Regions from separate parts of the Modestobacter marinus genome, predicted to be linked through region 3. Evidence: predicted binding sites of a transcription regulator. Region 3 holds the regulator's gene; each other region holds the start of a gene.

Region 1 (10,395 bases), 1.6 Mb from region 3:
ACCTTGGGGCCCATGCTGCCGCGGGCGAACTGGCCGGCGTCGGCGTGCGCACGCATCTCGGCGACGGTGACCCGGGTGAGCGGCCGGGCAGAGGGGCTGCCGAAGTCGACCATCACGTGCGGGACGTCGGTGGCGATGACCAGCGTGTCCGCGCGCAGCTCCCGGGCGAGCAGGGCGGCGGTGAGGTCCTTGTCGATGACCGCCTCGACGCCCAGCAGCGCGTCGCCGTCCCCGGGGCCGGGGACCACGGGCACCCCGCCCCCGCCGGCGCAGACGACCACGAACCCGGCGCCGCTCAGCGCCTCGATGGCCGGGACGTCGATCACCGACAGCGGCTCGGGTGAGGCGACCACCCGCCGCCAGCCGCGCTCGCCGCGGTCCTCCCAGTTCTGCCCGAGGTCGATGAGGCGCTGGGCCTCCTCGCGGGGCAGGTGCCGGCCGACCGGCTTGGACGGCGTCGCGAACCCCGGGTCGGCGGGGTCGACGAGGGTGCGGGTGACCAGTGCGGCAGCGCGCTGCGGCGAGCCGAGGGCGGCCAGCGCGGCGTCCAGCTCGTCGGCGAAGGTGAAACCGATGGTCGCCTGGGTCTGGGCGACGTTCCAGTCCAGCGGGACCGGTGGCACCACGTGCGCGGCCAGCTCGTTCTTGACCAGCAGGTTGCCGACCTGGGGGCCGTTGCCGTGGGTCAGGACCACCTCGGCCCCGGTGGCGACGACGGCGGCAACGTGCCGGGCTGCCGCGGCGATCGCGTCCCGCTGGGCGCGCGGGGTGGCGGAGCCGTCGGGGCCGGTCATCGCGTTGCCGCCCAGGGCGATGACGACGCGACGGGGGAGGGCCATTGCGTGACCCTAGCGGGAAACTGCCTTAGCGGTGAAGTACCTGGGGGTCGATCATGCGGCGGGGATCACGCAGCGGTGGCCGCGCCGGGCCGGAGGACGACGGCCGGCCGCTCGGCCGTGCGGAGCACCCGGACCGGATCGGCGGGCTGCTCCCAGCTCTCGGCCAGCGCCGCGATCGCCGCCAAGGCCTCCTCGTGCAGCCGGGCGACGGCGGCCAGGCCGTCGGCGGTCGCCGCCTGGACGACGGTCTGCGGTCCGAAGGGGACGGCGTCGTCCGCGTCGGTCGGGGCCTCGGAGGCAGCCGGATCGGTCACGGCCCTCTCATCGGCAGTCCACGACCGGATCGACACCGACCGTTCTCGGGAGGTCGTCGGCCTGCGCCGGCGGGGTCAGCGGCGCCAGAAGTCGAAGCGGTCCCGGCCCGGGCGGAAGCCGGCCTGCTCGACGACGTCGACCGCCAGGTCGAACCGCTGGCCGACCAGGTGCGGCTGGTGGCCGTCGCTGCCGAAGCTGACGGCGTCCCCGCCCTCCTCGCGGTACCAGCGGAGCAGCTCCACCGACCACAGCGGGCTGGTGGTGTTGACCTCCAGCGCCCGGCCGCCGGCCGCCAGCGCCCGGAACACCGCGCGGTACTCCTCCTCGAACACGGCCTGCGGGTACTGCTCGCGGCCGCCGGGCCAGTAGCGCCGCGGGTAGTCGCAGTGGGCCAGCACCTGGAAGACGTCGCTGCTCTCGATCATCGCCACCATCTCGGTGAGGTAGCGGCGCATCGTGGCGATCACGTCGATGCCGGGAGCGTGGAGCAGGCGGTTGACGCCCATCAGCCGGCCGTCGACGGGCAGCGAGTGCAGCGAGCCGAGGACCCGGTCGACCGGGGAGGCGCCCAGGTGTGCGGCCACGCTGGCCCCGAACAGGTGCGGCTCGCCGGCCTCGACCCCGGACCAGACCCGCAGCGTCGGGAACCGCTGGCGGGCCTCCCAGATCGTCTCGGCGTAGAGGTCGACGTCGATCGGCAGCTGGTTGGCCGGGTGGCGGTCGGTCAGCCCCTGCGCGGTGGCGCGGTCGGCGGCGTCCCAGACGGTGAAGTCCAGGTGCTCGGTGAAGGCGATGGCCGGGAGGCCGATCTCCACGGCGCGCTCGCAGGCGCGCAGCAGCGAGGCCCGTGGGCCGGTGTCCCACGAGAACTCCGAGTGCACGTGGTTGTCCGGGGGCAGCATCGGTGCCCATCCAACCGGTCGTCCACAGCCACCGCACGCCCAGGTCCGCGAGATGTCGGTACCGCCGCCTACGGTCGAGCGCATGAGCACCGCTGTCGAGACCGATCTGGCCGATGAGGCGCTCGGCGTCCTGCGCGAGCTCACCGGCCGGGCCGACGCCGTCTTCCGCGAGGGTCAGGACGCCGCCGTCACCGCGCTCGTCGAGCGGCACCAGCGCGCCCTGGTCGTGCAGCGCACCGGCTGGGGGAAGTCGGCGGTCTACTTCGTCTCCACCGCCCTGCTGCGCCGTCGCGGTGCCGGGCCCACGCTGCTGGTCAGCCCGTTGCTCGCGCTGATGCGCGACCAGGTGGCCGCCGCCGCCCGCGCCGGGATCAAGGCCGTGGAGATCTCCAGCTCCAACGTGACCGAGTGGGACGACATCAACGCCCGGCTCGCCGCCGACGACGTCGACGTGCTGCTGGTCTCCCCGGAGCGGCTGACCAACCCGCGGTTCCGCGACGAGCAGCTGCCCAGCCTGGTCGAGCGCTGCGGCCTGCTGGTGGTCGACGAGGCGCACTGCGTCTCCGACTGGGGGCACGACTTCCGCCCCGACTACCGCCGCATACGCGACCTGCTCGGTCAGCTGCCCACCGGCACCCCGGTGCTCGCGACCACCGCCACGGCCAACGAGCGGGTCGTCGCCGACGTCGCCGAGCAGCTGGGCGCCGGTGGGGTGGAGGTCACGACGGTCCGCGGCCCGCTGGCCCGCGACTCACTGCGGCTGGGTGTGCTGCGGCTGGACACCGACCGCGCCCGGCTGGCCTGGCTCGCCGCGCACATCGGCGACCTGCCGGGCAGCGGCATCGTCTACACGCTCACCGTCGCCGCCGCCGAGGAGACGGCCGCGCTGCTGCGCGACGCCGGCCACGAGGTGCGCGCCTACACCGGGCGGCTGGACGACGCCGACCGCAAGGACGCCGAGGAGGCGCTGCGCGAGAACCGGGTGAAGGCCCTCGTCGCCACGTCGGCGCTGGGGATGGGCTTCGACAAGCCCGACCTGGGCTTCGTCGTCCACCTCGGGGCGCCGTCGTCGCCGGTGAGCTACTACCAGCAGGTCGGTCGTGCCGGCCGTGCCGTGGCCAACGCCGACGTCCTTCTGCTCCCCGGCCCGGAGGACATCGCGATCTGGCAGTGGTTCGCCACCTCCTCCATGCCCCGGGAGGACCACGCCGCTGCGGTCCTCACCGCGATGGCCGACGGCAAGGCGTGGTCGGTGGCCCGCCTGGAGACGGTGGCCGACGTGCGGCGCTCCCGGCTCGAGCTGCTGCTCAAGGTGCTCGCCGTCGACGGCGCGGTGGAGCGGGTGCAGGGCGGCTGGCGTTCCACCGGCGTCCCGTGGGTCTACGACGCCGAGCGGTACTCCCGGGTCACCGCGACCCGGGAGGCCGAGCAGCGGTCGATGCTCACCTACGCCCGGCCCGTCGACACCGCCGAGTGCCGGATGGCCTTCCTCCAGACGGCCCTCGACGACCCGACCGCCGCGCCCTGCGGGCGTTGCGACGTCTGCGCCGGCCCGTGGTACCCCACCGACGTGCCGGCCGGCGCGGCCGAGGCGGCCACGGCGCGGCTGGACCGGCCCGGTGTCGAGCTCGCGCCCCGGGCGCAGTGGCCCACCGGCGCCGACCGCCTGGGCGTCGAGGTCAAGGGCAAGATCGCTGCGGGCGAGCAGATCGCCACCGGTCGGGCCGTGGCCCGGTTGACCGACCTGGGCTGGGGCCAGCGCCTGCGCACGCTGCTGGGGGACGACGGGGTCGGCGGCGTGGCCACCCTGGCCGAGGACCTCGAGGCGCCCTCGATCGAGGAGGACCCGGACGCCGCCTACGACGTGAGCCACCGGGTGATCCGGCCCGGCCTGCCCAACGACGCACCTCCGGACGCCGAGCTGCTGAAGGCCTGTGCCCGGGTGCTCGGTGCCTGGGACTGGGCGCAGCGCCCCGCCGGGGTGGTGGCGATGCCGTCCCGTCGGCGGCCGGCGCTCGTGACCGGCGTGGCGCAGGGGCTGGCGCAACTGGGGCGCCTGCCCTACCTGGGCGCGCTCGACCTGGCGCACGGCGGCCCCACCGGCGGGCCGGGCGGCAACAGCGCCTTCCGGCTGGCTGGGGTGTGGCAGCGCATCGTGGTCGGGTCGGAGCTCCGCGACCGGTTGGCCGAGCTCGGTGACGCCCCGGTGCTCCTGGTCGACGACCTGGCGGACTCTCGCTGGACCATGACCGTCGCCGGCCGGGAGCTCCGGCTGGCCGGCGCCGGTTCGGTGCTGCCCTTCGTGCTGGCGCTCAGCGCCTGAGGGAGGACCCTCCGCCCCGATGCCTCGCCGGCTAGGCGCGGGCCCGTGCGGAGGGGCCGAGGGGCTATGCCCGTTGTCCACAGCTTTTCGAACAAGTGTGCGAAACCGGGGGTAGCCTCCCTCCATGTCGCTCGCGCACCAGCCGTCCATCTGGGACGTCACCGAGGAGGCCGCGCTCACCCCACTGGCGGGGCGGGTCACCCGGCACCCGTTGACCCGGGGCGCCTGGGTCGACCACCTCCCCGGCTGGATCGAGGGCTCCGGCAGCGTGCTGGACGTGCTCCTCGGTGACATCGGCTGGCGGGAGGACCGCCGGCAGATGTACGACCGCGAGGTGGCCGTACCCCGTCTGCTGCGCTGGTACGGCGGCGGCGAGGTGCTGCCCCACCCGGTGCTCACCGAGGCTCGCACCGCCCTCGACGAGCACTACCGCCCCGAGCTGGGCGAGCCCTTCGTGACCGCCGGCATGTGCCTGTACCGCGACGGCCGGGACAGCGTCGCCTGGCACGGCGACCGCATCGGGCGCAGCCGCACCGAGGACACGATGGTCGCCATCGTCTCGTTCGGTTCCCCTCGGCCACTCCTGCTCCGGCCGGTCGGGGGTGGCGAGAGCCGGCGCTTCACCCTGGGGCACGGCGACCTGGTCGTGATGGGCGGCTCCTGTCAGCGCACCTGGGAGCACTGCATCCCGAAGACGACGAAAGCCGTGGGCCCTCGGGTCAGCGTCCAGTTCCGCCCCCGCGGGGTGGCCTGACAGGCGTTCTCCCTGCTCAGCAGCGCGCATCGACCATTCGAGATGCCCCGGGGGACCCCCCCTGCAGAGGCCCTCTGAGGGCGTGTATCGTTCTCCATGCACCAAGCGAGAACGGACCGGGCCGCAGGGCTTGGGAAACCGCCGGAAGAACCCCCGAGGTTCGACTGCTGCGGAACTTGGTGTAGAGTGGAAATCACCGCCACGGAGAACGGCCAAGAAATTGGCCCGGGAACGTGCGCGTCCGCTCCTTGAGAACTCAACAGCGTGCCGAAAGTCAGTGCCAAGTATCAATACCCCCATTTCGGCGGTCCTTCGGGGTTGTCGATAGGGATTCCTTTGGTTGATTGAACGAGAGTGCCAACTCTTGGTCTCAGCTGCGATCAAATCATCTACGGAGAGTTTGATCCTGGCTCAGGACGAACGCTGGCGGCGTGCTTAACACATGCAAGTCGAGCGAGGCCCACTCTTCGGGGTGGTGCCCTAGCGGCGAACGGGTGAGTAACACGTGGGCAACCTGCCCTCAGCTCTGGGATAACTCCAAGAAATTGGTGCTAATACCGGATGTGACCGCTGACCGCATGGTCTGGTGGTGGAAAGATTCATCGGCTGAGGATGGGCCCGCGGCCTATCAGCTTGTTGGTGGGGTAGTGGCCCACCAAGGCGACGACGGGTAGCCGGCCTGAGAGGGTGACCGGCCACACTGGGACTGAGACACGGCCCAGACTCCTACGGGAGGCAGCAGTGGGGAATATTGCGCAATGGGCGAAAGCCTGACGCAGCGACGCCGCGTGAGGGATGACGGCCTTCGGGTTGTAAACCTCTTTCAGTAGGGACGAAGCGCAAGTGACGGTACCTACAGAAGAAGCACCGGCCAACTACGTGCCAGCAGCCGCGGTAATACGTAGGGTGCAAGCGTTGTCCGGAATTATTGGGCGTAAAGAGCTCGTAGGCGGTCTGTCGCGTCGGCTGTGAAAACCCGAGGCTCAACCTCGGGCCTGCAGTCGATACGGGCAAACTAGAGTACTGCAGGGGAGACTGGAATTCCTGGTGTAGCGGTGAAATGCGCAGATATCAGGAGGAACACCGGTGGCGAAGGCGGGTCTCTGGGCAGTAACTGACGCTGAGGAGCGAAAGCGTGGGGAGCGAACAGGATTAGATACCCTGGTAGTCCACGCCGTAAACGTTGGGCGCTAGGTGTGGGGGCCATTCCACGGTCTCCGTGCCGCAGCTAACGCATTAAGCGCCCCGCCTGGGGAGTACGGCCGCAAGGCTAAAACTCAAAGGAATTGACGGGGGCCCGCACAAGCGGCGGAGCATGTTGCTTAATTCGATGCAACGCGAAGAACCTTACCTAGGCTTGACATGCACGGAAATCTCGTAGAGATACGGGGTGCCTTTGGCGTCGTGCACAGGTGGTGCATGGTTGTCGTCAGCTCGTGTCGTGAGATGTTGGGTTAAGTCCCGCAACGAGCGCAACCCTCGTTCTATGTTGCCAGCACGTGATGGTGGGGACTCATAGGAGACTGCCGGGGTCAACTCGGAGGAAGGTGGGGATGACGTCAAATCATCATGCCCCTTATGTCTAGGGCTGCAAACATGCTACAATGGCCGGTACAAAGGGCTGCGATACCGCGAGGTGGAGCGAATCCCAAAAAGCCGGTCTCAGTTCGGATTGGGGTCTGCAACTCGACCCCATGAAGTTGGAGTCGCTAGTAATCGCAGATCAGCAACGCTGCGGTGAATACGTTCCCGGGCCTTGTACACACCGCCCGTCACGTCACGAAAGTCGGTAACGCCCGAAGCCGGTGGCCCAACCCTTGTGGAGGGAGCCGTCGAAGGCGGGATCGGCGATTGGGACGAAGTCGTAACAAGGTAGCCGTACCGGAAGGTGCGGCTGGATCACCTCCTTTCTAAGGAGCACTGGCCGCCACACTCGTGTGGTGGTCCAGAGCCGTGCACGGACCGTGATGCTCGCCCCGTCTGGGGTGGGTGCGGGTGTTCGTGGCGGAGCTCGAGGGTGGAACGCTGACCAGTTCGGCCAGGCAGCTCAGGCTGCCCCTAGTACGACCCGGTGATCCCGGCCCCTCTCGTAGGGGCGGGGGGAGGGTGTGGAGCGGGGTGGTGGGAGTGGCTGGTCGTAGGCACGCTGTTGGGTCCTGAGGGAGCGGGCTGTTGATCAGCCTGTTGCTTCTGCGGAGGCCTGCTGGATGTCGTACCGCCCGGGGTGTCCTGGGGCTGGCGGTGTCGGGTGGTGGGTCATCTTCCGTACTTTGAGAACTGCACAGTGGACGCGAGCATCTTGTAATCATTTGTTCTGGATATCCGCGCTCATCCACGTACACCGCTCCTCGTCTTCCCTGGGTTCGCCCGGGGTGGGGGTGTGGTTGTGGTGGGTGGGCGTGGGTGTTGTGTGTGGTCAAGTTGTTAAGGGCACACGGTGGATGCCTGGGCACCAGGAGCCGATGAAGGACGTAGGAGGCTGCGATAAGCCTCGGGGAGCTGTCAACCGAGCGTTGATCCGAGGATTTCCGAATGGGGGAACCCCGCACCAGTCATGTGGTGTGACCCGCGCCTGAACACATAGGGCGTGTGGAGGGAACGTGGGGAAGTGAAACATCTCAGTACCCACAGGAAGAGAAAACAACCGTGATTCCGTGAGTAGTGGCGAGCGAAAGCGGATGAGGCTAAACCGATCGCATGCCAAGCCGGCAGGCGTTGTGTGGTCGGGGTCGTGGGACGACTCAGATGGTTCTGCCGAACTGTCAGGGAGTCAGAAAGTCATGGGTTAGTGGAAGGCCTCTGGAAGGGGTCGCCGTAGAGGGTGAGAGCCCCGTACACGAAAACTCATGGCCTCCCGAGTCGTATCCCAAGTAGCACCGAGCCCGTGAAATTCGGTGTGAATCTGGCGGGACCACCCGCTAAGCCTAAATACTCCCTGGTGACCGATAGCGGACAAGTACCGTGAGGGAAAGGTGAAAAGTACCCCGGGAGGGGAGTGAAATAGTACCTGAAACCGTGTGCCTACAAGCCGTGAGAGCCTTATGTCCTTCGGGGCAGGGGTGATTGCGTGCCTTTTGAAGAATGAGCCTGCGAGTTAGCGGTACGTGGCGAGGTTAACCCGTGTGGGGTAGCCGTAGCGAAAGCGAGTCCGAACAGGGCGATTCCAGTCGCGTGCTCTAGACCCGAAGCCGAGTGATCTACCCATGGCCAGGTTGAAGCGCGGGTAAGACCGCGTGGAGGACCGAACCCACTTAGGTTGAAAACTGAGGGGATGAGCTGTGGGTAGGGGTGAAAGGCCAATCAAACTCGGTGATAGCTGGTTCTCCCCGAAATGCATTTAGGTGCAGCGTCACGTGTTTCTTGCCGGAGGTAGAGCACTGGATGGTCTAGGGGCCCCACAAGGTTACTGAAATCAACCAAACTCCGAATGCCGGTAAGTGAGAGCGTGGCAGTGAGACTGCGGGCGATAAGGTTCGTAGTCGAGAGGGAAACAGCCCAGATCATCAGCTAAGGCCCCTAAGCGTGTGCTAAGTGGAAAAGGATGTGGAGTCGCAGTGACAACCAGGAGGTTGGCTTAGAAGCAGCCACCCTTGAAAGAGTGCGTAATAGCTCACTGGTCAAGTGGTTCCGCGCCGACAATGTAGCGGGGCTCAAGCACACCGCCGAAGCTGTGGCATTCACACGAGCCCGTCGTCTCCCTTCGGGGTGGCGGCCAGGTGTGTGGATGGGTAGGGGAGCGTCGTGTGGCGGTGGAAGCGGCGGAGTGATCCAGCCGTGGACGCCACACGAGTGAGAATGCAGGCATGAGTAGCGAAAGGGGAGTGAGAAACTCCCCCGCCGGATGACCAAGGGTTCCTGGGCCAGGCTAATCCGCCCAGGGTGAGTCGGGACCTAAGGCGAGGCCGACAGGCGTAGTCGATGGACAACGGGTTGATATTCCCGTACCCGCGAAAGAACGCCCATGCTGAACCCAGCGATACTAACCGCCCAAAGCCGGTGACTGACCTTCGGGTCTGATCCGGGGGAGCGCGGGACCTGGACTGGTAGTAGGCAAGCGATGGGGTGACGCAGGAAGGTAGTCCTACCGGTGAGTGGTAGTACCGGTGCAAGGGTGTGGCCCGCGATGTAGGTAAATCCGCATCGCATCCAGGGTGAGGCCCGATGCATAGCCGATTGAGGCGAATTGGATGATCCTATGCTGCCGAGAAAAGCCTCTAGCGAGTTCTTAGCGGCCCGTACCCCAAACCAACTCAGGTGGTCAGGTAGAGAATACCAAGGCGATCGAGCGAACTGTGGTTAAGGAACTCGGCAAAATGCCCCCGTAACTTCGGGAGAAGGGGGGCCATCTGCTGTGAACCGCCTTGCGCGGGGCAGCGGTGGGTGGCCGCAGAGACCAGTGAGAAGCGACTGTTTACTAAAAACACAGGTCCGTGCGAAGTCGAAAGACGATGTATACGGACTGACGCCTGCCCGGTGCTGGAACGTTAAGGGGACGGGTTAGCCGCAAGGCGAAGCTCAGAACTCAAGCGCCAGTAAACGGCGGTGGTAACTATAACCATCCTAAGGTAGCGAAATTCCTTGTCGGGTAAGTTCCGACCTGCACGAATGGCGTAACGACTTCTCAGCTGTCTCAACCACAGGCTCGGCGAAATTGCACTACGAGTAAAGATGCTCGTTACGCGCGGCAGGACGGAAAGACCCCGGGACCTTCACTATAGCTTGATATTGGTGTTCGGTTCGGCTTGTGTAGGATAGGTGGGAGACTGTGAAGCGGGCACGCCAGTGTTCGTGGAGTCATCGTTGAAATACCACTCTGGTCGAATTGGATGTCTAACCTCGGTCCGTGATCCGGATCAGGGACAGTGTCAGGTGGGTAGTTTAACTGGGGCGGTTGCCTCCCAAAATGTAACGGAGGCGCCCAAAGGTTCCCTCAGCCTGGTTGGCAATCAGGTGTCGAGTGCAAGTGCACAAGGGAGCTTGACTGCGAGACCGACGGGTCGAGCAGGAGCGAAAGCTGGGACTAGTGACCCGGCACCGGCATGTGGAAGCGGTGTCGCTCAACGGATAAAAGGTACCCCGGGGATAACAGGCTGATCTTCCCCAAGAGTCCATATCGACGGGATGGTTTGGCACCTCGATGTCGGCTCGTCGCATCCTGGGGCTGGAGTAGGTCCCAAGGGTTGGGCTGTTCGCCCATTAAAGCGGCACGCGAGCTGGGTTTAGAACGTCGTGAGACAGTTCGGTCCCTATCCGCCGCGCGCG
Region 2 (10,395 bases), 1.4 Mb from region 3:
CGACGGAGTCCAGGCCGTGCCGCTGCAGCTCGAGGGTGTAGCGGTCGAGCTTCTCCTGGGTGCGGCGCAGCGAGTCCATGAGCCGGTCGCGCTGGCGCTCGACGGTGCGCCGGCGGCCCTCCAGGATGCGCAGCCGCACGTCGGCGGCGGTGTGCCGGAAGAAGGCGAGGTGGACGCCGAAGCGGCCCTCGTCGTCGTAGGCCTCGGGGCCGGTCTGGCTGACCAGGTCGGCGAAGCGCTCCTTGCCCTCGGCGGTGATCGCGTAGACGACCTTGCCGCGCCGGCCGGTGAGCGCGGGGGCGTCGGCGGGCAGCAGCGACCGCGGGGTCGGGTCGTCGCTGGCGATCAGGCCGGCGGCCTGCAGGCGCTTGAGGGCCGGGTAGAGCGAGCCGTAGGAGATCGACCGGAGCCCCCCGAGGACGGCGGCCAGCTCCTTGCGCAGCTCGTAACCGTGCATCGGCGACTGCTGCAGCAGCCCCAGGATGGCGAACTCGAGCACGGCGCCACCTCCTGGTCTGCCGGCGTTCACCGGATCGATGTATCGGCACGATACATCCGACCGCAGCACCGCACGCAAGTCGGACGACGAGGTCACCGGCGTCCCACCCGCCCCGTGTCGACCTGTGGAGGAGGTCGTGGACCGCTGGTCGGTGCGTACATTGGCGACGCGCCCGGACGTCGTCGTCCGGTGCTGGACCACGCGCTGGGTCGCCGGGACGTGCACCACGCGAGGACCGCCGCCCGGCGGCGTCCCGCCTCGGCCGGGCTGACGCGCTCCCAGCCGACGCACAGCTGAAGACGCCACCCTGGGGGCGCAGGCGCCGCGAGCACTCCGGCGCCTGAGCACCCTCCGACCTGCAGGAAGGGGCCCACCGCGTGCCTCCCCACGACGAGACCGCCCGCGTCACCCCCGGTGCCGGATCGGTCCGCCGTCCACCGCCGGCCCGGGCCCGCGCCGGCTCCGGGGGCAGTGGTGGCGCCGGTGTCCGCCGTCCACCGGCGGCCCGGGCCCGGACGACGGCGTCCCGTGACGGTGGTGCGCGCCCGGCGGCCCGGTCCGGTGGGGGCGGCGGCGGTGGACGTCCCCCGGTGAAGCCGCCGACGGGCGGCCGGCGGCCCGGGGGCAGCAGCCGGCCGCCCGGTGGCGGGAAGAAGAAGGGCGCGAAGCAGAGGCGCCGGCGCTGGCCGAAGGTGCTCGCCGGCGCCTTCCTGAGCATGCTGGTTCTGCTGGGCGTCTTCGTCGGTGTCGTCTACGCCACGACCGAGGTGCCCACGGCCGAGTCGGTGCAGAACGACCAGACGACGGTCGTCTACTACGCCGACGGCGTCACCGAGATGGCCCGGCTGGGCAACGAGAACCGGACGAACGTCACCCTCGACCAGGTCTCCGAGCCGGCCCAGAACGCCGTGCTCGCCGCGGAGAACCGGGCCTTCTACACCGACCCGGGCATCTCCTTCACCGGCATCGTCCGGGCGGCGTGGAACAACCTGACCGGTGGTTCCACCCAGGGTGGCTCCACCATCACCCAGCAGTACGTGAAGAACGCCTTCCTGACCTCCGACCAGACCTTCAGCCGGAAGTTCAAGGAGCTCTTCCTCGCGGTCAAGCTGGACAACGAGTACTCGAAGGAGCAGATCCTCGAGAACTACCTCAACACCATCTACTTCGGCCGCGGCGCCTACGGCATCGAGGCGGCGGCCACGACCTACTTCGGCGTCCCCGCCGCTCAGCTCACCCCCGAGCAGGGCGCGGTGCTCGCCGTCCTGATCCGCAACCCCAGCGCCAACGACCCGGAGACCAACCCGGAGGGTGCCCAGCAGCGCTGGGGCCTGGTGCTGGACGCGATGGTCGAGCAGGGCTGGCTGGATGCGGCGGCACGCGAGGCCGCGGTCTACCCGGCGGTGCTGCCCAACACCGGCAGCAGCTCCGGCATCCCGACCGGCCCCGAGGGGCTGATCGTGCGCCAGGTCCTCGACGAGCTGGAGCGCCAGCCGTTCAGCTACACCCGCGACGACATCTACTCCGCCGGTCTCCGGATCACCACCACCGTCGACAAGGCCAAGCAGGACGCCGCGGTCGCCGCCGTGGACGGCGTGATGGCCGGTGAGCCGGAGAACCTGCGGGAGGCGCTGGTCGCGGTCGACCCGGACACCGGGGGCGTGCTGGCCTACTACGGCAACGCGGCGAGCAGCAGCGAGGACCCGGAGGCCGACACCACCGACTACGCGCAGGCGCTCAAGCAGCCGGGCTCGTCGTTCAAGCCGTACACCCTCGCTGCCGCGCTGGAGAACGGGTACAGCGTCAACACCCGCCGCGACGGCAGCTCCCCGCAGGAGTTCCCCGACCGGCCCGGGCTGCCGGTGGTCAACTCCAGCAACGCGCAGTGCGGCAACTGCACGCTCAAGGAGGCGATGACCCGGTCGCTGAACACCACGTTCTACGGCCTGGCCTACGACGTCGGCCCCGAGGTGGTCGCCGAGACGGCGCGGGAGATCGCCGGCCTGCCGGCGACGTGGGACCCGAACCGGGACGACCCCACGGTGCCCGAGGACCTGACCGGGTACGAGACGCTCAGCATCCCGAAGACCGACACCACCGGTGGCTCGATCGGCATCGGGGAGTACCCGGTCCGGCCGATCCAGCAGGCCGCCGGCTTCGCCACCTTCGCCGCCGGCGGCGTGCACCACGCCACGCACTTCGTGGCCACGGTCGCCGACAGCGCCGGCACGGTGCTGGGCACCGGGACGACCGCCTCCACCCAGGCGGTCTCGGCCGAGGTCGCCAGCGACGTCACCTTCGCCCTGACCGACGTGGCCGAGAGCTCCAAGCTGCCGCTGGCCGGCGACCGGCCGGTCGCGGCGAAGACCGGGACCCAGGGCGCGAACCGGACCGACAACTCCGACGCCTGGATGGTGGGGTACACCCCGTCGATCTCCACCGCGGTGTGGGTGGGGTCGAAGGGCACCGAGGCCATCGTCAACGCCCGGGGCAACATCATCTACGGCTCGGGCCTGCCGGGGGAGATCTGGCAGGAGTTCATGGACACCGTGCTCGCCGGCACCCCCGAGGAGCCGCTCCCGACGAAGGCGCTGATCCAGGGCGACCCGGACCGGAGCATCCCGGAGCCGACCACGGAGGCCCCGGCCCCGACCCCGAGCGAGGAGCCGGCGCCGGTCACCACCCAGGCCCCGGCCCCCAGCCGGACGTCGAGCCCCGCCCCGGCCCCCGTCACCACGACGGCGCCGGAGGAGCCGACGGCGACGGTCACCCCGACGACGCCGGCCAACCCGGCCCCGACGACGCCGGCACCCACCGGGACGCCGGTCCCCACAGGGACGAACGGCTGACCGGGGCAGCAGGCAGACTGACCGCGTGAGTGCGACACCGACGGGCCCGTCCGTCCCGGCCGACCGGCTGGGGGGCGGGCCCGAGGTGTCCGTGCCGCCGGGGCCGGACCGCATCGTGCCGTCCTGGACCGACCCGGTGGCGGTGCAGGCCAGCGAGGCGGTGGGCGGCCCCTGGGGGCGGCACGCCGTCACCGGGCGGGCCCGCTTCTGGACCCCACTGCGGGTGTGCCTGCTGTTCACCGTGGTCGTGCTCGGCCTGGCCTGGGCCAAGCAGGCGCCGTGCGCCGCCGGCAACTGGACGGGCAGCAAGCAGTACACCCACTTCTGCTACACCGATGCCGTCGCGCTGTTCTTCACCCATGGGATCGACGACGGGCAGGTGCCCTACCTGGACTCCGCCGTCGAGTACCCGGTGCTCACCGGTGGGCTGATGCAGCTCGCCGCGGTGGTCGCGCGGGGCTGGGACGGGCTCGCGACGGGCCTGTCCACCGTCCCGGTGGAGAGCTTCTACGTCGTCACCTGCCTGCTGCTGTCGGCACTGGCGCTGCTGGTCACCCGCGGCGTCCTCGGCCTGGCCGGCCGCCGGCCCTGGGACGCCGCGATGGTCGCGCTGTCGCCGCTGCTGCTGGTGCACGCCTTCACCAACTGGGACCTGCTGGCCGTCGCCCTGACCACCCTCGGCATGTGGGCCTGGGCCCGCCGGCACCCGGTGCCGGCCGGCGTGCTGATCGGGCTGGGGATCGCGGCGAAGCTCTACCCGGTGATCGTCCTCGGCGTGCTCTTCGTGCTGTGCCTGCGCGCGGGCCGGCTGCGGGCGTGGCTGTCCACGATCGTGGCCGCCGGGCTGGCCTGGCTGGCGGTGAACCTGCCCGTCGCCCTCGCCGCGCCGGAGAACTGGGCCCGGTTCTTCACCTTCAGCGACGTCCGGCCGGCGAACCCGGAGAGCGTCTGGGCGATCGCCCTGGACCTGACCGGTGACCGGATCCTCGACGGCCCGCTCGCCGAGGGGCAGACGCCGTCGGTGCTCAACGCGACCGTCGCGGTGCTGCTGCTGCTGTCGGCCGCGGCCGTGGCCTGGCTGGCCCTGGCGGCCCCGCTGCGCCCGCGGCTGCCGCAGCTGGCGTTCCTGCTGGTCGCGGCGTTCCTGCTGCTCAACAAGGTGTGGAGCCCGCAGTTCTCGCTGTGGCTGCTGCCGCTGGCCGTGCTGGCCCGCCCGCGCTGGCGCTCGCTGCTGCTCTGGCAGGCGACCGAGGTGCTGGTCTGGATGATGACCATGCTCTATTACCTCGGCGCCGACTCCAACGGCGTGGGCGTCGAGTGGTTCTACCTCGCCGTGGTGGTCCGCGACGTCGCCGTCCTCGTCCTGATGGCGCTGGTCGTGCGGGAGGTGTGGTCACCGGACCGGGACCTGGTGCGACGCAGCTGGCCGGGCACCGACGACCCCGCCGGCGGCGTCCTCGACGGCGCCCCCGACCGGTGGGTGCTCCCGCGACCGGTGGGCCGGGCTCAGCCGGCGAGGGCCTCGCGCAGCAGGGCGACCTCCTCGGCGTGACCCGCGGAGTCACCGGGGGTCTCCAGGACGACGGGGGCGCCGGCGGCGCGGGCCACGCCCACCAGCAGCTCCAGCGGGATCTCCCCCGCGGTCAGCGGCGCGTGCCGGTCACGACCGGAGCCGGCGGGGTCCCGGCTGTTGTTCAGGTGCACCAGGTCGATCCGGCCGGTGACCGCCCGCACGTCGTCCACCACCCGGGCCAGGTCCCAGCCCGCGGCCCAGGCGTGGCAGGTGTCCAGCACGAAACCCGCGCCGAACTCCCCCACCGCCTCCCACAGCCGGGCGACGGCGCCGAGCTCACGGGCCATGGCGTTGTCCCCGCCGGCGGTGTTCTCGATGAGCACCGGGACGCCGAAGCCTCCCTCCTCGGCCTGCCGGGCGAAGGTCTTGCGCCAGTTGTCGACCCCGGCCGCCGGGTCGTCCTTGGCCAGCACGTGCCCGCCGTGCACGACCATGCCCCGGGCACCGATGGCGGCCGACGCCTGGGCGTGCTGGCCGAGCAGCTTGCGGCTGGGGATGCGGATCCGGTTGTTGGTCGAGGCGACGTTGAGCACGTAGGGGGCGTGCACGAAGACGGCGACGTCCGAGCCGAGCAGCGCCTCGGCGTCCGGGCGCGGCTTCGGGGCCTTCCAGCCCTGCGGGTCGGCCAGGAAGACCTGCACCGCGTCGGCGTCCAGCTCGGCGGCGCGGGCCAGCGGGCCGCCGTCGAGCAGCTCGTTCTCCTCGGCCAGGCCCGGTCCGACGTGCACGCCGATCAGCTGTTCGGTCACCCGGGGAGCGTAGAGCGACGGTCCGACGCACACGCCCTGCCGAGCCCGCTGGTAGCCTGTCCGGTGCGCGTCCTCTCCTGCTCCGCAGCAGGTCCGGGCGCGCGACGCGTGTACGACCCTCCTGCTGCAGACACTCTGCGGCCGCTGAGACCAGAGGAGGTGGGGTTCTCCGTGCGTCACTACGAACTGATGATCATCCTCGACCCTGAGCTCGAGGAGCGCACCATCGCTCCCAGCCTGGATCGTTTCCTGACCGTCGTCACCAACTCCGGTGGCACCGTCAAGACCGAGATCTGGGGCCGCCGCCGGCTGGCCTACGAGATCGACAAGAACGCCGAGGGCATCTACGCGATCGTCGACATCCAGGCCGAGCCGGCCGCCGTCGCCGAGCTGGACCGCCAGCTGAACCTCAACGAGTCCATCCTGCGCACCAAGCTGATGCGGCCCGAGGTCCACTGACCATGGCCGGCGAGACCGTCATCACCGTCATCGGGAACCTGACGGCCGACCCGGAGCTGCGGTTCACCCCGTCCGGCGCCGCCGTCGCCAACTTCACCGTCGCCTCGACTCCCCGCACCTTCGACCGCCAGTCGCAGGAGTGGAAGGACGGCGAGGCGCTGTTCCTCCGCTGCAACGTCTGGCGTCAGGCCGCGGAGAACGTCGCCGAGTCCCTCACCCGCGGTTCGCGGGTCATCGTGTCGGGGCGGCTCAAGCAGCGTTCCTTCGACACGAAGGAAGGCGAGAAGCGCACCGTCATCGAGCTGGAGGTCGACGAGATCGGCCCCTCCCTGCGGTACGCCACCGCCAAGGTCACCCGCGCTGCACGCAGCGACGGTGGCGGCGGCGGTGGGTTCGGCGGCGGCGGCAACAGCGGTGGCGGTGGCGGTGGTGGCTTCTCCGGTGGCGGAGCCAGCGACCCCTGGTCCACCCCGCCGGCGTCGTCCGACGAACCCCCTTTCTGATCTCCCCGTACTGAACTCTGGAGAACCCAGTGCCGAAGCCTCCCCCCCGCAAGATCAAGAAGAAGGTCTGCCAGTTCTGCAAGGACAAGGCGACCTACATCGACTACAAGGACACGACCCTGCTGCGGAAGTTCATCTCCGACCGCGGCAAGATCCGTGCCCGCCGCGTCAGCGGCAACTGCAGCCAGCACCAGCGTGACGTCGCCGTGGCCGTGAAGAACAGCCGCGAGATGGCACTGCTGCCCTACACCTCCACGGCGCGCTGATCATGAGCACCATGAAGCTGATCCTCACGCAGGAGGTCACCGGTCTCGGGTCCTCCGGCGACACCGTCGAGGTCAAGGGCGGGTACGCCCGCAACTACCTCCTGCCCCGCGGGCTGGCCATGCTGGCCACCCGGGGTGCCGAGAAGCAGGTCGACAGCCTGCGCCGGGCCCGGGCGGCCCGGGACGTGCGCTCCCTCGAGGAGGCCCAGGCAGTCGCCGGGCGCCTCTCCGGGCTGAACGTCACGCTGCCGGCCCGCTCCGGTGACGGCGGCCGCCTGTTCGGCCGCATCACCACCGCCGACGTCGCCGCCGCGGTGACCGCGTCCGGTGGCCCGGAGCTCGACCGGCGCCGGATCGAGCTGCCCAGCAGCATCAAGAGCCTCGGCACCCACACCGTCACGGTGCGGGTCCACCCCGAGGTCTCCGTGCCGGTGACCGTGGACGTCGTCGCCGGCTGACAACAGCACCGCCCACGCGAGGGGCGTCGGACTCCGGTCCGGCGCCCCTCGTGGCGTTCCCGGGGTCCGATGGGCGCCCTCCCGTGTCGACACGGCCGGGCCTCCGGGTGGACGGCGGGTGAACGACGCCCGCCGGCGCGTCGCGCGCACCCGGAGGCCGCCCGCATCCGGAGCGGTTGGTCCGCTCCCGCGCCGTTACCCGTGTGACCTGCGGGGATCCGGCGACACGCCCGGGCCTGCGGATTCGCCGGGAGTTGCCGGATTTCTCCTGTCCACACCCCGGGACAGGCTCCGGCGCAGGTGACGAGGGGGTGGCGGGGACACGACGTCCGTGGGTCCACCACGGTCTCCACACGGTGACCGTCCCTGTCCACCGACTTGTCCACAAGTTGTGCAGATCGGCGTGCACAGCGGTGTTGGACGTGCCCCCTCCCCGGTTCCTAACGTCACCCCAGCTACCGCCGGGCGCGAACTGTCGGCGCCCGGTGGTAGCTGTTGTCCGAACGGACGTTCGAACGGCAGTGGGAGCAGGGCGCGCCGCAGGAGACCTCCCGGTCTCGGTGGGCGGCGGGACGAGGAGGACATCAGCGTGGCGGTCGTCGACGACATCAGCAGGCCGAGGGCCACGGCTCCGGAGTACGACCGGCAGCCCCCTCAGGACGTCGCTGCGGAGCAGTCGGTGCTCGGCGGCATGCTGATGAGCAAGGACGCGATCGCCGACGTCGTGGAGGTCCTGGCGGGCCCCGACTTCTACCGGCCGGCACACCAGGTCGTCTTCGACGTCATCCTCGACCTGTACGGCCGCGGTGAGCCCGCCGACGCGATCACCGTCGCCGCGGAGCTGAACCGCACCGACCAGCTGTCGAAGATGGGCGGCGCGGTCTACCTGCACACGCTCATCGCCTCCACCCCGACCGCGGCGAACGCCGGCTACTACGCGGCGATCGTCGCCGAGCAGGCGGTGCTGCGACGCCTGGTCGAGGCCGGCACCCGGGTCGTGCAGCTGGGCTACGGCGCGGCCGGCGGGAAGGGCGACGTCGACGACATCGTCGACCGCGCCCAGCAGGAGATCTACGACGTCACCGAGAAGCGGATGAGCGAGGACTACTCCCGCCTCGCCGACGTCCTGCAGCCGACGATGGACGAGCTCGACGCGATCGCCTCCCGGGGCGGCACGGCGCGGGGTGTCCCCACCGGGATCCGTGACCTCGACGAGCTCACCAACGGCCTGCAGTCCGGCCAGATGGTGGTCATCGCGGCCCGACCTGGGGTGGGCAAGTCGACCTTGGGCTTGGACATCGCGCGGTCGGCCACGGTCAAGCACCACATGCCGGCGGCGATCTTCTCGCTCGAGATGAGCAAGCACGAGATCACCATGCGTCTGCTGTCGGCCGAGGCGAAGGTGCCGCTGCACCACATGCGCGCCGGCACGCTGTCCGACGAGGACTGGTCGAAGCTGGCCCGCCGGATGGGCGAGATCGCCGATGCCCCGCTCTACATCGACGACTCACCGAACATGACGATGATGGAGATCCGGGCGAAGGCGCGGCGGCTCAAGCAGCGCAACGACCTCAAGCTCATCGTCATCGACTACCTGCAGCTGATGACCTCGGGCAAGAAGGTGGAGAGCCGCCAGCAGGAGGTCTCGGAGTTCTCCCGTGCACTGAAGCTGCTGGCCAAGGAGCTCGAGCTGCCGGTGATCGCCATGTCGCAGCTGAACCGTGGCTCGGAGCAGCGTCAGGACAAGAAGCCGATGCTGTCCGACCTCCGTGAGTCCGGCTCGATCGAGCAGGACGCCGACATGGTGATGATGATCCACCGCGAGGACATGTACGAGAAGGAGTCCCCGCGGGCCGGCGAGGCCGACATCATGCTGGTCAAGCACCGCAACGGCCCCACCGCCAACGTCACCGTCGCCTTCCAGGGCCACTACTCACGCTTCGTGGACATGGCCAACTGATCGGCGTCCACCCGATCGGGGATACGAGACCCCAGCGACTCAACCATCGGTGCCCTGCTGCCGATGCTCCAGGAACGCTGCATCCACGACCTGGAGGTCCCCTGTGCTCTCGCTCCTGTCCGGCCTGTTCGCCAAGGCCCTCTCCGCCTCACTCGCTGGGAAGGTGGCGGTCGGCGCGACGGCGCTCGTCGTGGCCGGTGGCGGCGCTGCGGTGACCACCCAGGTGGTCACCGCGGCCGCCGAGCCGGTGGTCACCGAGGTCAGCACCGAGGAGCCGACCGCCGCTCCCGAGCCCACGGACGTGGCAGACGAGCCCTCGGACGCCCCCGAGCCGACCGCGGTCCCCGAGGAGACGGAGACCCCGGAGCCCACGGCCGACCCGACCACCGACCCGACGGCCGAGCCGACCACCGAGCCGACCCCCGAGCCGACCCCCGAGCCGACGCCGACCGAGGAGCCTACGGCCCCTGAGGTGCCGGCCGAGCCGTCGGCCCCGGCCAACCACGGGCAGGCCGTCTCATCGGTCGCCAGGTCCAGCTTCGCCACGGGCCGGGAGCACGGCCAGGCCGTCTCCTCCGCAGCGCGCAACAAGGCGAGCAAGGGCGAGCCTGCCCCTGCCCCCGCGCCCGCCCCCGAGGCGGACAGTGCCGACGTCGTCGAGGTGACCGGTACCGCTGACGCAACCGGCAACGGCAAGAGCAACGGCAACGGCGGCGGCAACGGTCGGGGTGGCCAGGGCTGATCCCCCGCCCGACCTGAGCCCGTTCCGGGCTCGGTCTCCCGCGCCGGGTGGCGACACGTCGCCCGGCGCGCCCGGCAGGTCCACGGATCACCGCGGCACGGGACCTACCGTCGGGGCTGACCGACTCCCGGGGGCTCCACGTGAAACACCGCATGACCGCGCTCGCTGCGCTGGCCCTGGTCGGCACCGCAGCCTGCGCGCCGGCCGGCGCACCACCGGCCACCCCGGGCGCGGACGCCGTCTCCGAAGCCGCCCAGCAGTCGACGTCCGGCGCCCCCACGGCTGGGCAGCCGGCCACCGACGTGCTGGCCACCCTGCCGGTCAAGGGCCGCGCGCC
Region 3 (10,395 bases):
AACCGTCACCGCGGGCCCGGAGCCCGAAGTCGGTGCCCTCCTCGACCGCGCGCATGAACTCGTCGTTGACCCGGACCGAGTTGTTGGCGTTCTGGTACTGGACGCTGGTGATGTCCTTGCCGCCCAGGTCCATGTCGTACCCGGCGTCCCGCAGCGCGCGGATCTTGTCCTCCTCGCGCGCCTTGGTCTCGATGAACTCCTCGATGTCCGGGTGGTCGATGTCCAGGACGACCATCTTCGCCGCGCGGCGGGTGGCGCCACCGGACTTGATGGTGCCCGCGGAGGCGTCGGCGCCGCGCATGAAGGAGACCGGCCCGGAGGCGGTGCCGCCGGAGGAGAGCAGCTCCTTGGAGGAGCGGATCCGGGAGAGGTTCAGGCCGGCACCGGAGCCGCCCTTGAAGATCAGGCCCTCTTCCCGGTACCAGTTCAGGATCGAGTCCATCGTGTCGTCGACGGCCAGGATGAAGCAGGCGCTGACCTGCTGCGGGGAGGCCGTGCCGACGTTGAACCAGACGGGCGAGTTGAAGCTGAACACTTGGTGCAGCAGCATCCAGGTGAGCTCGTGCTCGAAGACCTCGGCGTCGCCCTCGCTGGCGAAGTAGTCGTGCTCACGGCCGGCCGCGCCGTAGGTCAGGACGACCCGGTCGATGAGCTGCCGCAGGCTCGTCTCACGCTGGGAGCTGCCGACCGCACCCCGGAAGTACTTGGTGGTGACGATGTTGGTGGCGTTGATGCTCCACTCGGCCGGGAACTCGACCCCGCGCTGCTCGAAGTTGATCGAGCCGTCCCGCCAGTTGGTCATGACGACGTCGCGGCGCTCCCACACGACCTCGTCGTAGGGGTGCACACCGGCGGTGGTGAACACCCGCTTGACCTTCAGGCCCTTGCCGCGGCTGGGGGCCTTGGCGGTGCGGCGGTTCCGGCTGGTGCTGAGGCGGTCGGCTGTCTCGGTCATCGTGCGAGGGCTCCCTGGGTCGGACTGGTGCGGTGGTGCTGGCGGAGCGGCTGGGGAAGCCGGCGGGGTGCCGGAGCCGGGTCGTGCGGTCTCCTCGTCGAGACCTGTCTAGCGGAGGGGTCGGACAGTTCTCACGGGCCGCCGGCGCTGCCGCCGTCGACTGGTCGCGGCCGCTCGGCAGCTCGCCGGCGGGTGGTCGTGCCGGTCGCGGGGCTCTCCCGGTCGCCGTCGACCGGGCCCCGCTCGGCGGGCGGCGCCTCGGAGGGCGTCGCGTCCGAGGGCTTCGCGTCGGAGGGCTTCGCGGCGCTGCGGGCCGGTGCACCGCGGAGCTCGGCGATCTCCTTCTCGAAGTCGGCGACCGAGGAGAAGCTGCGGTAGACGCTGGCGAAACGCAGGTAGGCGACCTCGTCCAGGTCGCGCAACGGGCCGAGGATGGCCAGGCCGACCTCGTGGCTGGGGATCTCGGCGCAGCCGGTGGCCCGCACGGCGTCCTCCACCTGCTGGGCGAGCAGGGCCAGCTGGTGCTCGTCGACCGGCCGCCCCTGGCAGGCGCGCCGGACGCCGGCGACGACCTTGCCGCGGGTGAAGGGCTCGCTCACGCCGCTGCGCTTGACGACGGCGAGGACCGCCTCCTCCACGGTGGTGAAGCGGCGCCCACAGCCGGGGCAGGAGCGTCGACGGCGGGTGGTCGCCCCCTCGTCGGTCTCCCGGGAGTCGATGACCCGGCTGTCGGGGTTGTGGCAGAAGGGGCAGCGCATGTCGATCTCCTCCTCCCCGAGGTGTCGTGCGGGGCCTGCCCACGGCGTCGTAAGACCGTGACCGGGCTCCCCGCCGAAGGCCGTGCTGTGGACTGCGCCGGGGACATCCGGTGGATGCGCCGGGGAGAACGTGTGGAACGGCTGTGGATGGCTTACAGCCCTGTAACTACTAGATGTTGTGGTGGAACCGTACGACCACCCCTACAGGTGTGCAAGCCCTGACGAGCGTGTCGTCTTCCGCATCTGCCCCGAGGACCCCGCCCGCCCCATCCGCGGCCACCCACACCGGGCTCGCCGGCCCCGATCGGGCAGGTCAGGGCCGCGACGCGAGGGCACGCCCGACACTCTCGGCGCACCGCCCGACCGGAGGTACGCCCACCGGCGGACGGCTCACGGGAGCTCGAGCACCTGGCCGGGGACGAGGTCGACACCGGGGAGGTCGTTCACGTCGAGCAGGGCGTCCACCACCGCGCGCCGGTCCTCCTCGGGCGCGATCTCCCCCGCGATGGACCACAGCGTGTCCCCGTCCTGGACCACGATCGTCGTCGAGCCCGCCAGCTCGAGGCCACCCCCGGCCCCGCCGACCTCGACCGCGATCGTCGCCGCGGCGACGGAGAGCCCGAAGGCGATGGACAGGCCGGCGACGACCCGCCGCCCACGCCGGGTGAGACGCAGGGGCGGCTGCTCGTCGCGACCACGGGCGGCGACCCGACCGGACCGCACCGACAGCCCGGCACACCCACCGCCGCGCACACCGCGGCCGCCGGTCGGGGCGTCGAGGCCCGTACGCCCTCCACCCACCCGGCCGGGCCCCGGTCGGACGACCGCGGGGGCCGCCGGCCGAGGCGCCCGCCGCAGCGCGGCGCCGCGGCCCGGCGCCGCCGTCCTGGGCGGACGCGTCACCGTCCGCCCGGTCGGGAACGGGAGGACGACCGCCGCGACGGGAGACGCAGCGGTGAGCTCGGGCTGGGGACTGGCCATCGGAGTGCTCCAGGGGTCTCACGGTGCCGGACGGTCGAACAGGCGTTCGAATCGAACGCCTGCGCGATGTCTACCGCACACCTCCGACAGGAACACGCCGACACGGCGACTCCTTCGAACACGTGTTTGAACGAAGGGCCCGGAGGCGATACGGTTCCGAGGCGATCGAGGGCGGCGTCCGCGGTCCCGGCTCGCCGTGGTCACACGGCTGTCGGTGCGGCAGAGCGCCGGGAACTGCTGCCGAGGCAGCCGGACGAGGAGGACACATGGCGGTCGACGGCCCGAAGGCGCGCGGCGGCACGAGTCCCTCGCGGCGTGGCGCGTCCAGCACGACACCCGCCGACGACGCAGCGCCGACGGCGGCGGGCGCCGCGGTGCGCGAGTTCCCCGACCGGTCCGCCGACGGCGACGGTCTGACCCAGCGGCAGCGCCGGGTGCTCGAGGTCATCCGCGACTCCATCGAGCGCCGCGGCTACCCGCCCTCCGTCCGGGAGATCGGCGAGGCGGTCGGCCTCTCCTCGGCCTCGTCGGTGGCCCACCAGTTGTCGGTGCTGCAGCGCAAGGGGTGGTTGCGCCGTGACCCGAACCGGCCGCGTGCGCTCGACGTGCGACTGCCCGGTGACGCCACCGCGACGGGCACGAGCGAGCCCGCCGCCGAGGGGCCGGCCGGTCCGGGCGCGGCCGGTGCCGTCGACGACGCCACGACGCCTCGCCCCACGTACGTGCCCCTGGTCGGCCGGATCGCGGCCGGCGGTCCGGTGCTGGCCGAGCAGGCGGTCGAGGACGTCTTCCCGCTGCCCCGCGAGCTGGTCGGCGAGGGCACGCTGTTCATGCTGAAGGTGGCCGGTGACTCGATGGTCGACGCGGCGATCTGTGACGGTGACTGGGTCGTCGTCCGGCAGCAGCCGACCGCAGAGAACGGCGAGATCGTCGCCGCGATGATCGACGGCGAGGCGACGGTCAAGACGTACAAGCGGCGCGACGGGCACGTGTGGCTCCTGCCGCACAACGACGCCTACGAGCCCATCCCCGGCGACGACGCCACGGTCCTCGGCCGGGTCGTCACCGTGCTCCGCCGGGTCTGACCCGGGCGGGCGGCGCCGGGCCTCCGTTCAGGTCGGGCGCCGCCGACGCGTGCCGCCAGGTCCTCGGCCGGGTCGCCACCGCGCCCGCCCTCAGGCCGGGCGCCGCCGCAGCTTGCCGCCCAGCCACACGAGGACGGTGGCCACGGAGGCGGCGATGAGACCGGCGGTCAGCGGCTCCACCCCACCGGCGGTCGCCAGCGACCCGGCCGCGTCCTCGGTGGCCGCCGCCGGGTCCGCCGGGGCGGTGCCCGCCAGGTCACCGGTGGCGGGCACCTGGGTGACCACCGCGGGCAGCCCCTCGCCGGCGACCAGCAGGTCCCGGTCGTTGGCCGCGAAGGTGATGGCCTCCCCCTGGGGTGCCTCCGGCAGCGGCACCCGCACCGGCGACCCGGCCAGCGCTCCGGCGACGTCCGAGCCGCTCAGCGGCCAGACGTAGGCGTCGGTGTAGGTCCGCAGGGCGATGCGCGAGCCGTCCGTGGAGACCGCACCACCGGTGACCATCAACTGTCCGGCCCGGCCCACCGGACCGCCCGGCGTGCCGGTCAACGTGAAACCGAGCGTCGCCACCTGGCTCATCGGCACGGTGGCCCCGTCGGCGAGGGGCGCATCGGGGCGGTACACGGAGCTGGCGCCGAGCACCTCCTTGGTCACCAGGTACGGGGTGCCGTCGGGCGCGAGCAGGAGCGCCTCGGCGTCGTGCGCCCCGTCGGGGTAGGTCAGCCTGGTCAGCACCGTGGTCCCGTCCGGGCGGAGGCCGATCAGCGCCACCGTCTCCCGGCTCTGCGCGTTGTCGCCGATGTCGGCGACCCAGAGGGTGCCGTCGACGGCGAGGGCGAGGTCCTCCGGGTCGTAGGGGTCGACCTCCGCGGAGCGCACCTCGCCCACCGCGCAGGCTCCGTCGAGCAGCAGCACCTCGACGCGGTCGCCGCCGTCGTTCATCGCGAGCATCGTGTCCCCGGCGCCGGCCAGGCCGGAGAGCTCGGGGAGCCGCGGGTCGGTGACCTCGCACCGGGTGACCGGCTCGCCGTAGGGAGCGGCCCCGTCGTCGGCAGCCGCGGACCCGGCCGGCAGCAGCGCGAGCAGCAGGCCGGCGGGCGCACAGAGGGCGGCGCCCGCCGCCGTCCTGCGGCGGGTGGCGCCGCTACGCCTCGGATCGGCCGGCTCTGGCACCGACCCAGCGTGACAGCACGGCAGCGTCCAGTGCGTGAACCACGCCCAACAGCAGGAGCCCGACCGAGAGCCCGACCACCGCGTCGGTGACCCAGTGGAAGTCCAGCGCCACCATGGCCACTCCCGTCGCCACCGGCCCCAGCACGCTGAGCAGCCAGGCGGCCCGCTGCACGCCGGCGGGCAGACGGTACTCGACGGCCTGCCACCGGGCCACGCCCCACATCAGGACGGCGTTCGCCACGTGGCCCGAGGGGTAGCTGGCCCCGTCCTGGTGGAAGAACGACCCGGGGAAGGCCGGGGCCGTGCGGCCGGTGCCCCACTTGAAGGCGTAGACCACGGTGGTGAGCAGGGCCAACGCGACGACCACCCGGACCAGCGGCACGAGGGTCCGCTCCCGCACGGCCAGCCAGGTGACCAGGCCGGCCAGCACGACGAGGATCGTCACCCGCCCGCCCAGCTGGGTGACCACCCAGATCGGCCAGTAGGCCCACGAGTCCCGCAGCGCCCAGACGCTGGTCACCTCGGAGACCCGCAGGTCCATCCGCTCCAGCCACCCGCGGCCCAGCAGGTTGACGGTGACCCCGACGGTGACCAGGGCGGCGAGGAGCAGGACCCACCACGGCGGCCGGCCCACGCCCACCACCCGTGGGACCGGCCGGTCGGCGGCGGTCGCCATGCGGTCCACCGCTCCCCTGGTCACCGCGTCACGGTACCGGGGCCGTGACCTGGTCGTGATCCACCGGGCGGTCCGCCGACCCCGCTGCCGCGGCGTGACACGTGTGCGCCGGCGGCAGCGGGGTCGCGCGTCAGTGCTCGACGGCCGGGGCCGTGAAGCCCTCGAGCTGCGCGGCCAGGCCCGCGTCGACCCGCGCGGTCAACCGGGTCCCGGTGGCCTCGTGCGCCTCCTCGACGACCTCGCCGTCCCGGTGCACCCGGGCGACCAGGTCACCCCGGTCGTAGGGCACGAGCACCTCGACGTCGATGTGCGGGTGCGGCAGCCGCTGGGCGATCACGTCGCGCAGCGCCTCGATGCCCTCGCCCGTCCGGGCGGAGACCCACATCGCCCCGGGGAGCGCCTGGCGCAGGGCCAGCATGTCCTCCTCGGTCATGGCGTCGACCTTGTTCACGACGATGAGCTCCGGCACGGCCGCGGCGTCGATCTCGTTGAGCACCGTGTGCACCGCGTCGATCTGGCCGAGCGGGTCGGAGTCGGACCCGTCCACGACGTGCACGAGCAGGTCGGCGGCGGCCACCTCCTCCAGCGTGGACCGGAAGGCGTCGACCAGCTGGTGCGGCAGGTGGCGGACGAAGCCGACGGTGTCGGTCATCGTGTACTCGCGCCCCTCGGGCGTCTGCGCCCGGCGGACGGTCGGGTCCAGAGTGGCGAACAGCGCGTCCTGCACCAGCACGCCGGCGTCGGTGAGCTGGTTGAGCAGGCTGGACTTGCCGGCGTTGGTGTAGCCGGCGATCGCCACGCTCGGCGTCGCGTTGCGGTCGCGGGAGTTGCGCTGCGTCGTGCGGGCGGTCGCCATGCCGGCGATCTCCTTGCGCAGCTTGCTCACCCGGGAGCGGATCCGCCGCCGGTCGGTCTCGATCTTCGTCTCACCCGGACCACGGGTGCCGATGCCGCCACCGCCGGCGACCCGGCCACCGGCCTGCCGGCTCAGCGACTCACCCCAGCCGCGCAGCCGGGGCAGCATGTACTGCATCTGCGCCAGCTCGACCTGGGCCTTGCCCTCCCGGCTGGTGGCGTGCTGGGCGAAGATGTCCAGGATCAGGGCGGTCCGGTCGACGACCTTGACCTTGAGCACCTTCTCCAGCTGGTTGAGCTGGCCAGGAGCCAACTCGCCGTCGCAGATCACCGTGTCCGCGCCGGTGGCTGCGACGACCTCACGCAGCTCGGCGGCCTTGCCCGAGCCGACGTAGGTGGCCGGGTCCGGCTTGTCGCGGCGCTGGATCAGCGCGTCGAGGACCTGGGAACCGGCGGTCTCGGCGAGCGCCGCGAGCTCCGTCAGCGACCGCTGGGCGTCGGCCACCGTCCCCTCGGTCCAGACGCCGACCAGGACGACCCGCTCCAGGCGGAGCTGCCGGTACTCGACCTCGGTGACGTCGGTGAGCTCGGTGCCGAGGCCCGCGACCCGACGGAGTGCGCCGCGCTCCTCCTTGACGTAGGAGCCGGTGGTGTCGTCGTCGGCGTCCCACTGGCCGGCCGGCGCGGGCTTGGTGTCGGGCATGCTCGCGAGCGCCTTGTCGACGCGGGCTTCGGCCCCGTCGAGGATCGCGCGGTTCTGGGCTGTCGTCATCGTCTCCAGCGTGGCACGCCCCTGCACGTGGGGCGAACGACTTGTCACATCACCTGTTGTCATCGCGGGGTACAACACCTCAGACGTCCGGATGCATCCCCAGGTACAGCGACCAGCGCTCGGCGCCCGGGTGAGCCGGCCGGGTGGCGTACTCGTCCAGCAGCCCGTACAGCCGCTCCCGGAACTCGGCCAGGTCTGCTGCGCCCAGCCGCAGCCCGATCCGGGTGCTCTGCAGCTGGGCCTCGCCCACGAGGCCCACCTCCTCCAGGAACGCGGCCAGCAGTGGGTCCCGGGCGGCTCCCGGCGCACTGGCGCCGTCCATCAGCCAGCTCTTCCCGGTCGCCCGGTAGGGCACCTCCCGGGCACCCCGGGCGCCCCGCCGCTCCCCCTCGGCGGCGAGGAAGCCGTTGTCGACCAGGGTGCGCACGTGGTGCAGCACGGTGGCCGGGTTGCGGCCCAGCCGAGCGGCGATCTCCTTGTTGGTCAGCGGCTCGTCCAGGCACAGCCGCAGGATCCGCAACCGGACGGCGGAGGCCAGGGCGCGCGCCTCGGCGTCGGTGGCCGGACGGCGCTCGCCGACGAACCGTCGCGCTCCCGCACCGGCCTCCGTCTCACCCATGCCGGCAGCGTAGGACGTCGCCGCGAGACAGTGATTGACAATCCCCAACCAGTAGCGGGACGCTGCGCCGGTGACCCGGGACCGGAGCCTGCTGCGGCACCACGACTTCCGCCAGCTGTGGGCCGCGGAGACGGTCAGCCAGGTCGGCACCCAGGTGACCCTGCTGGCCCTGCCGGTGCTGGCCGTCTCGCTGCTGGACGCGACGCCGCTGGAGATGGGCGTCCTGACCGCGCTGGAGACCGCCGCCTTCCTGCTGATCGGGCTGCCGGCCGGCGCCTGGGTCGACCGCTGGCGGCGCAAGCGGGTGCTGGTGACCGCCGACGTGGTGCGGGCCGTGGTGCTGGCGACCCTGCCGATCGCCTACCTCCTGGACGTCCTCACCCTCGGGCAGCTGTTCGTCGTCGCGGCGGCCACCGGTACGGCCACCGTCTTCTTCGACGTCGCGTACCAGAGCTACCTGCCCGCCCTGGTCGACCGCGACCAGCTCGTCGACGGCAACGGCAAGTTGGAGGCCAGCCGGGCCGTCGCCCAGGTGGCCGGCCCGGCCATCGCCGGTGGGCTGCTGCGGGTGATCGGCGCCCCGTTGCTGATCGCCCTGGACGCGCTCTCCTTCCTCCTCTCGGCGTTCTTCATCCGCCGCATCCAGCGCCCGGACACGGTCCCCGACCGGGCCGGGCGGCGGTCGCTGCGCGCCGAGATCGCCGAAGGGCTGTCCTTCGTCGTCCACCAGCCGCTGCTCCGCCGGATCGTGGCCTGCACCGGGACGTCGAACCTGTTCTCCACGATCACCACGACCCTGCTGGTGCTCTACGCACTGCGCCGGCTGGAGCTGCCGGAGAGCGCGCTGGGCCTGGTCTTCTCCGCCGGCGCGGTGGGCGGCCTGGTCGGTGCGGCGACGGCCGCGCGCTTCGCCCGCACCGTCGGCGAAGGCCGGGCGATCCCGCTGGCGGTCATGGTGGTGGTGCCGTTCACCGCACTGACCCCACTGGCCGCCACCGGCGCCCCGCTGGTGCTCCTGGTCCTCGGCCAGATCGGCTTCAGCTGGTCGGTGGTGGTCTACAACATCACCCAGGTCAGCTTCCGGCAGCGGCTGTGCCCGCCGGCGCTGCTGGGCCGGATGAACGCCTCGGTGCGCTTCCTGGTCTACGGCACCATGCCGCTGGGCGGGCTGCTCGGCGGCGTCCTCGGCACCTGGCTGGGGGTGCTGCCCACCCTCTGGATCGCCGTCGCCGGTCAGCTGCTGGCGGCCGGCTGGGTGGTCGCGAGCCCCCTGATGCACATGCGCGACCTGCCCGACGGGCCGGACGCACCGGCCGCCGGGGTGCCGACGGTGCCCGAGGCCCGGGCGTCGACCGCCGGCAGCGACCCCGAGCGGTCCGGCTGACCGGCCGGCGGATTGGCCGGCCGGGTGCCGGGTAGGGCGGCGGGGACACGGTCCACCGCTCGAGAGGACGACGATGACCAGCCCTGACGAGGAGATCGACGACCCCGGCCGCGACCCCGCCGGCCTCGACCCGCCGCGCAACGTCTTCGGCGGCGCCGACCAGGACACCGGCCGCGGCGAGCCCCGCGGCACGGGGAACGTGGGCCCCGGCGACAAGCCCGAGGCGCCCACCGACGACCCCGAGACGCGGGCCGACGAGCCCGACCGTCCCTGACCGGCGTCCGCGATGCCGGGGCCCTCAGCCGGCGAGCCACTCCCGGCTGAGGGTCCCGGTGGCGACGACGACCGCCGGGCCGGAGAGCACCGTCGTCACCCCGTCGAACTGCACCGACAGCCGGCCGCCCGGCACGTCGACGAGGACCGTCCCGGTGCTGTCGCCGGCGGCCTCCAGCGCGGCGTAGGCCGCGGCGCACGCGCCGGTGCCGCAGGAGCGGGTCTCCCCCACGCCCCGCTCGTGGACCCGTAGCCGCACGTGCGCGCAGGTGCCCTCGGGCGGGAGCACGTTCACCATCTCGACGTTGACGCCCTCGGGGAACATCGCGTCGTCGACCCCGGGCAGCGCCTCGAGGTCCAGGGTGTCGACCTCGACGTCGGTCAGGCAGACCAGGTGCGGGTTGCCCATCGACACCCCCACGCCCGGGTGGGTCACACCGGCGATCCGCGCCGCGCTGCGGCCCAGCGGGACCGCCGGGCCCATGTCGACCCAGTAGCCGCCGTCGGGCCGGGCGCCCACCCGGCGGGGCCCGCCGCGGGTGCCGACCAGGACGCCGGCCTCGGCGACCGCCCGCTCCAGCAGCCCCTCGGCCAGCAGCACGTGCAGGAACAGCCGGATGCCGTTGCCGCACATCTCCGCGAACGAGCCGTCGGCGTTGCGGTGGTCCATGAACCACTCGCAGTCGGCCAGCGCGTCGCCCAGCACGTCCGCGGCGTCGGGCACGTGCCGGCTGCGGACCACGCGCAGCACGCCGTCCCCGCCGAGCCCGGCGCGACGGTCGCAGAGCCGGCGCACCAGGTCGGCGTCCAGCCGTGCCTCCGGCCACCCGTCCCCGTCGGGGTCGGGCAGGACGACGAAGTCGTTCT

What was found. Region 3 encodes LexA, which represses DNA repair genes until DNA is damaged. Its sites were predicted from a motif close to TCGAACANNTGTTCGA; they were not measured.
Region 1: FB380_RS05225 (alpha-ketoglutarate-dependent dioxygenase AlkB) is a predicted target of LexA. The motif match lies at 4,467-4,482, and genes of this name have one in related genera.
Region 2: dnaB (replicative DNA helicase) is a predicted target of LexA. The motif match lies at 7,856-7,871, and genes of this name have one in related genera.

What each region holds. Positions count from the first base shown of each region.
Region 1 covers NZ_JAAMPA010000001.1:1,115,586-1,125,980, reverse strand. The annotation lists gene FB380_RS05245 (carbamate kinase) at 1-839, opposite strand, end outside; gene FB380_RS05240 (hypothetical protein) at 905-1,153, opposite strand; gene FB380_RS05235 (PHP domain-containing protein) at 1,229-2,056, opposite strand; gene FB380_RS05230 (RecQ family ATP-dependent DNA helicase) at 2,139-4,379, shown strand; gene FB380_RS05225 (alpha-ketoglutarate-dependent dioxygenase AlkB) at 4,504-5,133, shown strand; rRNA gene FB380_RS05220 (16S ribosomal RNA) at 5,522-7,043, shown strand; rRNA gene FB380_RS05215 (23S ribosomal RNA) at 7,548-10,395, shown strand, end outside.
Region 2 covers NZ_JAAMPA010000001.1:1,376,751-1,387,145, forward strand. The annotation lists gene FB380_RS06505 (PadR family transcriptional regulator) at 1-499, opposite strand, end outside; gene FB380_RS06510 (transglycosylase domain-containing protein) at 1,090-3,348, shown strand; gene FB380_RS06515 (glycosyltransferase family 87 protein) at 3,374-4,900, shown strand; gene FB380_RS06520 (deoxyribonuclease IV) at 4,855-5,670, opposite strand; gene rpsF (30S ribosomal protein S6) at 5,842-6,129, shown strand; gene FB380_RS06530 (single-stranded DNA-binding protein) at 6,132-6,632, shown strand; gene rpsR (30S ribosomal protein S18) at 6,662-6,898, shown strand; gene rplI (50S ribosomal protein L9) at 6,910-7,356, shown strand; gene dnaB (replicative DNA helicase) at 7,946-9,316, shown strand; gene FB380_RS24105 (hypothetical protein) at 9,420-10,058, shown strand; gene FB380_RS06555 (GmrSD restriction endonuclease domain-containing protein) at 10,211-10,395, shown strand, end outside.
Region 3 covers NZ_JAAMPA010000001.1:2,737,931-2,748,325, reverse strand. The annotation lists gene FB380_RS13025 (vitamin B12-dependent ribonucleotide reductase) at 1-955, opposite strand, end outside; gene nrdR (transcriptional regulator NrdR) at 1,087-1,713, opposite strand; gene FB380_RS25995 (LysM peptidoglycan-binding domain-containing protein) at 2,104-2,436, opposite strand; gene lexA (transcriptional repressor LexA) at 2,961-3,779, shown strand; gene FB380_RS13005 (hypothetical protein) at 3,870-4,949, opposite strand; gene FB380_RS13000 (phosphatase PAP2 family protein) at 4,921-5,649, opposite strand; gene hflX (GTPase HflX) at 5,756-7,252, opposite strand; gene FB380_RS12990 (ArsR/SmtB family transcription factor) at 7,332-7,871, opposite strand; gene FB380_RS12985 (MFS transporter) at 7,942-9,255, shown strand; gene FB380_RS12980 (hypothetical protein) at 9,329-9,529, shown strand; gene dapF (diaminopimelate epimerase) at 9,554-10,395, opposite strand, start outside.